Regions from separate parts of the Halomonas tibetensis genome, predicted to be linked through region 1. Evidence: predicted binding sites of a transcription regulator. Region 1 holds the regulator's gene; each other region holds the start of a gene.

What was found. The regulator FNR, encoded in region 1, switches genes on or off when oxygen is low (the NO sensors DNR and NnrR bind a similar motif). The targets are predictions, from matches to a motif close to TTGATNTANATCAA.
Region 2: a site for FNR is predicted at 1,137-1,150, ahead of dsrO (sulfate reduction electron transfer complex DsrMKJOP subunit DsrO). Genes of this name have one in related genera too.
Region 3: a site for FNR is predicted at 820-833, ahead of frdA (fumarate reductase (quinol) flavoprotein subunit). Genes of this name have one in related genera too.
Region 4: a site for FNR is predicted at 1,290-1,303, ahead of ACFODV_RS12875 (OmpW/AlkL family protein). Genes of this name have one in related genera too.

The regions. Positions count from the first base shown of each region.
Region 1 is NZ_JBHRSQ010000007.1:249,173-251,372, reverse strand. Features, by position in the region: gene hemN (oxygen-independent coproporphyrinogen III oxidase) at 1-807, shown strand, start outside; gene fnr (fumarate/nitrate reduction transcriptional regulator Fnr) at 907-1,650, shown strand; gene ttcA (tRNA 2-thiocytidine(32) synthetase TtcA) at 1,654-2,200, opposite strand, start outside.
Region 2 is NZ_JBHRSQ010000004.1:157,045-159,244, reverse strand. Features, by position in the region: gene nrfD (NrfD/PsrC family molybdoenzyme membrane anchor subunit) at 1-282, opposite strand, end outside; gene dsrO (sulfate reduction electron transfer complex DsrMKJOP subunit DsrO) at 263-1,042, opposite strand; gene ACFODV_RS00920 (XRE family transcriptional regulator) at 1,282-1,560, opposite strand; gene ACFODV_RS00915 (TRAP transporter large permease) at 1,704-2,200, opposite strand, start outside.
Region 3 is NZ_JBHRSQ010000009.1:22,439-24,638, reverse strand. Features, by position in the region: gene ACFODV_RS06355 (anion permease) at 1-742, opposite strand, end outside; gene frdA (fumarate reductase (quinol) flavoprotein subunit) at 945-2,200, shown strand, end outside.
Region 4 is NZ_JBHRSQ010000017.1:53,399-55,598, forward strand. Features, by position in the region: gene ACFODV_RS12870 (YqcC family protein) at 121-453, shown strand; gene ACFODV_RS12875 (OmpW/AlkL family protein) at 526-1,161, opposite strand; gene ACFODV_RS12880 (OmpW family outer membrane protein) at 1,369-1,773, opposite strand; gene ACFODV_RS12885 (hypothetical protein) at 2,057-2,200, shown strand, end outside.

The sequences.
Region 1 (2,200 bases):
GCGATTAACCGGATTCAGCCTCGAGTACTGACCGAGTCGCTGGTGGACGAGGCCGAGCGCCTTGGTTTCCACTCGCTCAACCTGGACCTGATCGTGGGCCTGCCGCTGCAGACGCCCGAGGGTTTCGGCGAGACGCTGGATCAGGTGATCGCCATGGCGCCGGCACGCATTACCCTGCGCCGCTACGCCCACCTGCCTCGGCGCTACCGACCCCAGCGCGAAATCCACACAAAGGATCTGCCCGAAGCGGCGGCCCAGCTGGCGATCATGAGAGAGGCACGCGACCGACTCGCCGCTGCCGGCTATGTGCCTCTCGGGCTCGGTCAGTTTGCCCGCGCGGATGACAGCCTGGCGCTGGCCCTGGAAGAGGGCCGCCTGGCGCGGGACCTGCAGGGCTACACCCCCTACCCTCCAGTTGATCAGATCGGTCTCGGCGTCGCCGCCATCAGTCGGGTCGGCGACACCATTACCCGCAACGCCATGACCCTGACCGACTATGAAACTGCGCTGGACGCAAGCAGATTGCCCGCGGAGGTCGGCCACCGACTGGACGCCACCCAGCGCATGCGACGCGACGCCATAGAATCGCTCGCCTGCCGGCATGAGCTGGACCTCACCGCGCTGTCGAAGGCCCACGGGCGCGACGCCGCCGAGGCCATGGCCCATGCCCTGCAGCGCCTGACCCCGCTCTGCCAGGCGGGGCTGCTGGAGCGCCGCGGCGAGTGCCTGAGGGTGACACCCGAGGGAGTCTGTTCCCTGGCCCGCCTCCTCGACGTCTTCGCCTCCCGGGCCTCACCGATGTCGTGAGCCGTCGGTCTTACTGACCTACCTCCTTGGAGGTGGTTTGCCCTGCCCGTAGAATCCTCCATACTGTCCGCCATGATCACGATCAAGGAGAAGGCGGCCATGCCTGATAGCCTGACCGGACGGCGGCGCTCCGTGCTGCATGAAACTCGCTGCCAGACCTGCAGTCTGAGCTCGCTGTGCCTGCCACTGGCACTCGAAATTCAGGACATGGATCAGTTCGACGCCATCATTCGTCGGCGCGCACCTCTCAAGAAGGGCGAGACTCTCTTTCGCCAGGACAGCCCGTTCACCAGCGTCTATGCGGTACGTTCGGGCAGCCTTAAACAAGTGACCACCGAGGGTAGCGGCGACGACCAGCTCACCAACTTCTATCTGCCCAGCGAGCTGGCGGGCCTGGACGGCATCGACGAGGACCACTACCCCGGAACAGTGATAGCGCTGGAAACCACCACCGTCTGCGAGATTCCCTTCGACCGGCTGGATCAGCTATCGGAGTCTCTGCCCGAGCTACGCGGCCAGCTCTACAAGAGCATGAGCAAGGAGTTGCGCGCAGACCGCCGCATGATGCGCCTGCTGTCACGCAAGACCGCCGACCAGCGACTCGCCAGCTTCTTCGCGGGACTTTCCGACCGTTTTCGCCGACGCGGTTACTCCCCCTACAGCTTCCGCCTCTCCATGTCGCGGGCCGACATCGGCAACTATCTGGGACTGGCCGTGGAGACCGTCAGTCGAATTCTCGGTCGGTTCCAGAGCCAGGGCCTAGTTGAGGTCTCTGGCCGCGAAGTACACATCCTCGATCTGGAATCCCTTATTCTGGTTGCCGAGGAAGAAGGGGCAAAATAGCGCTTACGACTCGTTGAGGAGATCGATCCTGCTGGCCAACACTCGCGCCTGCTTCTCTTCCAGCCCGGCGAAGTCGAACAGCTCGCGGTCGGCAAGCTGCGACGGGGCCACATTGGTTACCGCCTTGAACATGCTCTCCAGACGGCCGGGGTGTTTACCTTCCCAATCGGCGAGCATTTCCTTGACCACCTGACGTTGAAGGTTGGGCTGGGAGCCGCAAAGATTGCAGGGAATGATTGGAAATTCCATCAGCCGCGCATACTCGGCGATATCGGCCTCCCGGCAATAGGCCAGCGGGCGGATCAGAATGTTCTTGCCATCGTCGGCAAGCAGCTTGGGTGGCATAGCCTTGAGGCTGCCAGCGAAAAACAGATTGAGGAACAGCGTCTCGAGGATATCTTCGCGATGGTGACCCAGGGCAACCTTGGTGGCGCCGATCTCTTCCGCAAAACCATATAGAGAGCCGCGTCGCAGCCTCGAGCAGAGTGCGCAGGTGGTCCTGCCCTCTGGAGTCTTCTCCTTGACCACCGAGTAGGTATCACGCTCGAGG
Region 2 (2,200 bases), on a different contig from region 1:
CATCCAGGAGCTCGAGGTGGAGAAGGCGTAGAAGTGCCAGAAGCGCAGCGGCTGGTGAAGGTCGGCGAGCAGCGCCACCGGGGCCACCAGGGTGGTGGTCAGGCAGGCCAGCAGGGCGAGGCGCGCGGTAGGCAGCCACTTCTCCTTGCCGAACACCAGCGCCGGGGCGGCCAGCCACAGAGTGGCGTAGGAGATGGCGATCAGGAAGAAGTACTGCACGGCCCAGGGGTACCAGGCGATGGCGTAGCGCGGAGCGAGCAGCTCAATGGCCATGGAATTCATAACCCATCTCCTTGCCTTGGGGATCGAGGACTTCCAGGGCCACCGGCTCGGCGAGCGGGCGCGTGGTGAAGCGCTCGTCCATGCCGAGATAGAAGACCTGGGGCAGGGTGTTCTTTTCAGGCTGCAGCACCATGAGCGCGTCGCGGTGCTCGGCGATCATGCGGCTGATCTGGCTTTCCGGGTCGCGCATGTCGCCGATGATCCGCGCGCCGCCCACGCAGCTCTCCACGCAGGCCGGCAGCAGGCCGGCTTCCAGGCGATGGGCGCAGAAGGTGCACTTGTCGGCGGTCTGGGTCTTGTCGTTGATGAAGCGTGCGTCGTAGGGACAGGCGTTGACGCAGTAGGCGCAGCCCACGCAGCGGTCGCTGTCTACCACCACGATGCCGTCCTGGCGTTGAAAGGTGGCTTCCACCGGGCAGACCGGCACGCAGGGCGGGTTTTCGCAGTGGTTGCACAGGCGCGGCAACATGAAGGTGGCCAGCTCGCCGGTCTCCTGGTGCTCCACCTCGTACTGGGAAACGGTGGTGCGAAACTTGCCCAGCGGGGCGTCGTTTTCGATATGGCACGATACGGTGCAGGCCTGGCAGCCGATACACTGGCGCAGGTCGATGAGCATGCCGTAGCGCTTGGTGGGATCGCCTTCTCGGCGCGGCGGCTGGCTGTTGATTCCGGCGCTGGCAACGCTTGAAAGCGGTATCAGGGCGGCACCCGCGCTGAGGCGGGCCAACTGGCCGAGAAGGGAGCGGCGAATATGATCCATGGCGCCTCCGGTGGCTGGGTGTCGCGGGGAATTGCCCTGCGGCGGTAAAGAAGGATGACACCGGAAAGATTACCTTCGACCAAGGTCGGGGCGCTTGATATGAATCAAGAGATTGTTAGCATGCTCTTAATGTTCGCGTAATGTTCGCGCAAGTCTCTGGCGGGAAAAAACGACCCATAAACGCACACGCCCCAACGGGACATCGTCGGGGCGTGCGATTTGAATGGGGTGCGACGGCGTCAGTGCGAGGTGGGCTGTCGATCGATGGTGCGGTGGAGAAGCTGCAACTCTTCGACCGATAGATGCTCGATGCGGCCGGAGAGCAGATCGCTGACCTTCTGGGCCGGCAGGCCGGCGCGTCGGGCAATGTCTCGGCAACCAAGGTCTGATACGGCGATCAGCCGGCTCACGATGCGCATGAGGCGTGAGCGTTTTTCCAGGTCCCTGACGTCGAGGTCAGGGCTACTTCGCGGGGGGTCGGAAAGATCCGCGCCGTGGGTGTGACGTGCAGTACTCATGATGCTCCAGTGGGCGATTGCGACATGCACACTATGGCGGCTGTTTGGCGATTTTGCCAGTGTCGATTCGATGATGTTTTGGTGGCACGCTCATGGCGGGCTCCGGTCGTCCGCGGGGTGCCGCGAGGCACTCCGCGGATGGCCTAGAACAGCAGGCCGGGCAGCCAGAGAGCGATGCTCGGGTAGGCGACTATCAACGCCAGGCCGAGGATCTGCAGGGCGACAAAGGGCAGGGCGGAGCGGTAGATATCCACGATCGTTATGGACTTCGGGGCGACCGATCGCATGTAGAACAGGTTGTAGCCGAAGGGGGGCGTCAGGTAGGCGGACTGCATGCTTAGGATGAAGAGCACCGCAAACCAGGTGGTGTCGAAGCCCAGTTCGCGCACGATGGGCACGTAGAGCGGCACCGTGATGAACAGGATGGCGAAGTCATCCAGGAACATGCCCAGCAGGAAGAAGCTGAATAGCATGAAGATGATCACGGTATAGGGGGACAGGGAAAAGTCATCGATCATATCGCTGATGACCATGCCGGCACCGAGGCCCATGTAGATTCGGCTGAAGAAGACCGCGGCAATGGCAATCCAGATCAGCATGCCGGTGATCTTTGTGGTGCTGAGCATCACATAGCGCAGCA
Region 3 (2,200 bases), on a different contig from region 1:
AATAGGTCAACAGTGGCGTCAGCAGCAGCAGCAGGATACCTACCGGCGCCACCGCCATGAACCACTCCCCCCAGCCGATGCGAATGCCCGTAGCGGTTTCGGTCAAGGCAACGGCCAACAGATTGGGCGCCAGAGCGGTCAAGAACAGAGAGCTGGTGACGCAGGTCGAGGCGATCGCTGTCCACATCAGGAAACTGCCGATGCGCTTGCTGCTCGGATCGTTCGGGTGCGAATCGTAGAGTTCGGGAAGGTTACGCACCACTGGGTAGATGGTGCCCCCGCTACGCGCCGTGTTGGAAGGCGTGAAGGGAGCCAGCACCGCGTCAGCCAGCATCACCGCATATCCCAGGGTCAGCGTCCTGCGCCCCATGGTCTTGACCAGCCATAGGGCGATCCGGCGCCCCAGCCCGGTTTTCTCGTAGCCGAGGGCGAACATAAAGGCGCCAAAGATCAGCCATACCGTCGAATTGGTGAAGCCGGACACCGCCCATGAAAAAGCCCGCCCGGAGGAACTGAATCCAGGTTCGGCCAGTTGCTCGGGAGAGAACAGTACCCATGGAGCCAACAGCGCCGCGACGACAATGCCGATAAGACCAATCACCGCTCCTGGCAATGGCTCGAACACCAGCCCGACGACAACGCCCAGAAAGATCGCAAAGAAATACCAGGCATGGGGAGCCAACCCGGCGGGCACTGGCATCAGCGCCACGATGATGGCCACGATGAACGGTGCAAGCTTCATTAGGTATTTCATGAGTATGCTTCCCATTAAGCCCCTTGAAAAAAGGGGCTGGTGAGTCAGGTTCATGGAAAAATTAGTTGATCCTGAGCAAGGTTGCCTGCTCTTTCAACTAAGGTGTTATGTGATGACGCCTTATCCTGCCCAGGAACGCCTATCATCCAGTTAATCAGGTCTAGCCGGCAATCGATCATCGGGGAGAACCATGCGAGAACAGGACATTGACATCGTTATCGTGGGGGGCGGAGGTGCCGGCTTGCGAGCGGCGATCGCTGCTGCCGAAAGCGCCAGAAAAGAGAACCGTCAGCAGCGCATCGTAATGCTCTCGAAAGTCTATCCCATGCGATCCCACACAGTGTCGGCAGAAGGTGGTGCCGCCGCTGTGACCAGTGCCGAGGACAGTTTGCAGGCGCACTTTGACGATACGGTTGCAGGGGGTGACTGGCTCGCCGAACAGGGCGTCGTTGACTATTTCATTCGCCACGCTCATCGGGAGCTGGTGCAGATGGAGCGCTGGGGCTGCCCCTGGAGTCGCAAGCCGGATGGTTCGGTTCAGGTACGGCGCTTCGGCGGCATGAAAACGGCGCGGACTTGGTTTGCCGCCGACAAGACCGGTTTCCACATGCTGCACACCCTGTTTCAAACCTCGTTGAAGTATCCTGAAATCGAACGTCTGGACGAGTATTTCGTGCTCGATCTCGCGGTCGTCGACGGCGCGGTGGCCGGGGTCATCGCGCTTGAGATCGCGACCGGTGAGCTGATTCTGTTGCGCGCCAAGTCGGTGATCCTGGCGACGGGCGGGGCGGGCCGCCTGTTCCGCTTCAATACCAATGCCGGCATCGTCACCGGAGACGGCATGGCTATGGCCTTTCGTCATGGCGTTGCTCTGCGGGATATGGAGTTTGTCCAGTACCATCCGACCGGGCTTCCAGGGTCCGGCGTGTTGATTACCGAGGCGTGCCGTGGCGAGGGTGGCATCCTGGTGAACAAGGATGGCTACCGCTACCTGCAGGATTACGGACTCGGCCCGGAGACGCCCCTGGGCGAGCCGCAGAACAAGTACATGGAGCTGGGGCCACGCGACAAGTTATCCCAAGCCTTCTGGCAGGAGCAGCAGGCGGGGCGAACCGGCAAGTTTGGCGACAGCGACGTGGTCTACCTGGACCTGCGCCATCTGGGCAAGGAGTATCTGCATGAGCGTCTTCCGTTCATCTGTGAACTTGCCAACGTCTTCATCAATGTCGATCCGGTGAATGAGCTCATCCCGATTCGACCGGCGGTGCATTACACCATGGGGGGAATAGAAACCGACGCCAATTGCGAGACCGGCATCAAGGGACTGTATGCCGCTGGCGAGTGCGCCTCAGTGGGGCTTCACGGGGCCAACCGTCTGGGCTCGAATTCCCTCTCCGAGTTGCTGGTCTTCGGGCGCCTGGCGGGAGAGCAGGCTAGCCAGCGCGC
Region 4 (2,200 bases), on a different contig from region 1:
CCTGGAGAACAATGTTCGGTGGGAAATAGCATGTGGTGTAGCCGTGGGATGGCCGATGGGGTGGCCGGCGAAGTAGCGCGCAGGGATAATGGTATTTTTCATGCATGCGAGGACGTCACAATGAGCGTTCACCACGAACTGGCGGCTGCCCTGCGCGAGTTGGAGGCCACCCTGCGCGCCACCGATCAGTGGCGAATGGCAAAGCCTGACCCCATCGCCTTCGAGAGTATCGAGCCATTCTGCGCCGATACCATGGCGCTTCCCCAGTGGCTGCGCTTCGTGTTCATCGTGCGCCTGGAGACCTTGGTGGAGACCCGAGCGCCGATGCCGGCCAAGTGCGACGTCGCTCCAGCAGTAGAGGCCTGGCTGGCTCAGTCCGGGGTAGGGGGTGTCGAACGGCTGATGCTGATCCAGGCCGTGAAAACGATTGATCGTCTGGTGACCGAGAACTGATGTTATGCGCCTGTTACAAAACGCACAGGGCCCGCCAATGGCGGGCCCTGTGCACCTGCTCAGCTGGGAAGATCAGAAGCGGTAGCTGACGCCGCCCATCACCACCAGGGGGTCGATCTTGACGGATCCGATATCGTTGCCGTTGAGGCTTGCATCGGTTTCGATATCAATGTACCAGGCAGCGGCATTGAGCGCCCAGTTATCATTGATCAGCAGGTCCACGCCCACTTGGCCGGCGGCACCCCATGAGTCGTCGAGGCTCAGGTCACCAAGGCCACTCTTCTCACTGGAAAAAATAGTGTAGTTGACGCCCACCCCTACATAGGGCTGCACCAGAGCTTCTGTACCGCCCAAGGGGTAGTACTGCACGGTCAGAGTCGGCGGTAGATGCTTGGTGGAAGCAACATCCGCCACACTACCACCCACGCTAAGCTCGATGTCATGCTCGAACTGTTCGGCCGCCAGCAGCTCGACGCCGATTTTGTCGTGGAAGCGATAGCCCAGAGTAAAGGCGAAACCGGTATCGTCCTGTACGTCCACATCGACGGCGCCGTTAACCAACGAACCGTTGTCGTTCTTGGGAGCCACCTTGGCCACGCCCAGGCGTGTAAAGAAGTCACCTGCGCCATAGGCCAAGACTTGGGTGCTGGTGGTGAAAGTCGCAGCGGCAAGGCCGGCGGCGAGCAGAGTGGGGAGGGTCTTGCGCATGGGGCAACTCCTTCGTTAGAGCCATGGGTGGTTGTTCTATGACTGGCTTTTTGCTTAAGTCTAGCAACTGACAGTCGACATCTTGTCGATCGATAATCCTATTTTAATCAGCATCCGACACTGCGATATTGATCCAGAGCAAGGATCCTGCATTGCAGCACGAGCCGTATCGAGACCTGGCCTGCACCGCTAAGTACCTGCTCTCGATCAGAAGCGGTAGGTGATGCCTCCGCCAATGGTCACGGGGTCAATGTTGGCTTTGCCGATTTTGTTAAGGCGCGAGTCGGGCGAGACGTCGGCGTAGCTGATGAAGCCGTTCAACATCAGACCCGGTGATACGGCCAGATCCATGCCCAGTTGACCGACGGCCCCATGGCTGTAATGCATATCGAAGCCGAGTAACTCGTCCTCGGACAAGTGGGTGTAGTGGAGACTTGCGCGCACATAAGGCTGTGCTCGGACGTTCGTGACGGCCATGGGGTGGTGGTTGACCAGCTGGTTGGCAAGCATCTGATCAACGTTGTCTATGCCCGCTTGGGCCAGGGCCATTTGGCTCACGACCACATAGCCGGCGGCGATCACGGTAACGGTCAGGAGGTTGGGCGTTTTCATCAGGGCGTTCCTCTCGTCTATCGTAGCGGACTCGTGGAGCCTAAAGAGGCAAAACTTGTACAAAAAGTACTATATAAACGATATTTGCAAAAGTCTTGTAAAGATTTCCGATGACGCCCATAGCCCTTGCTGCCTGAGATTCCTATAAGGCATTGGCATTTGACCGCAAAAAAAGCCGCGCCTGTCGAGCATGGTGTACAACTGTTAATGCGGTGCAGCGTGAGCAGCTCGCAAGATCGCCAGGAATCGTCTTGACTGAGGGGAACTGACAAGGAGAGCGGAGATGAGACTTGCAATGTCCCTTCGACAGCGGTGGTGGAGCGAGGCCGTGACCCTGCTTGTCGGCGGCGTCCTGGCAATCTGGCTGCTGCTGCAGCCGAACTTGATTCAGGGGCTGCCGTTCACGTTGCGCTTGCCGGCCGTGCTG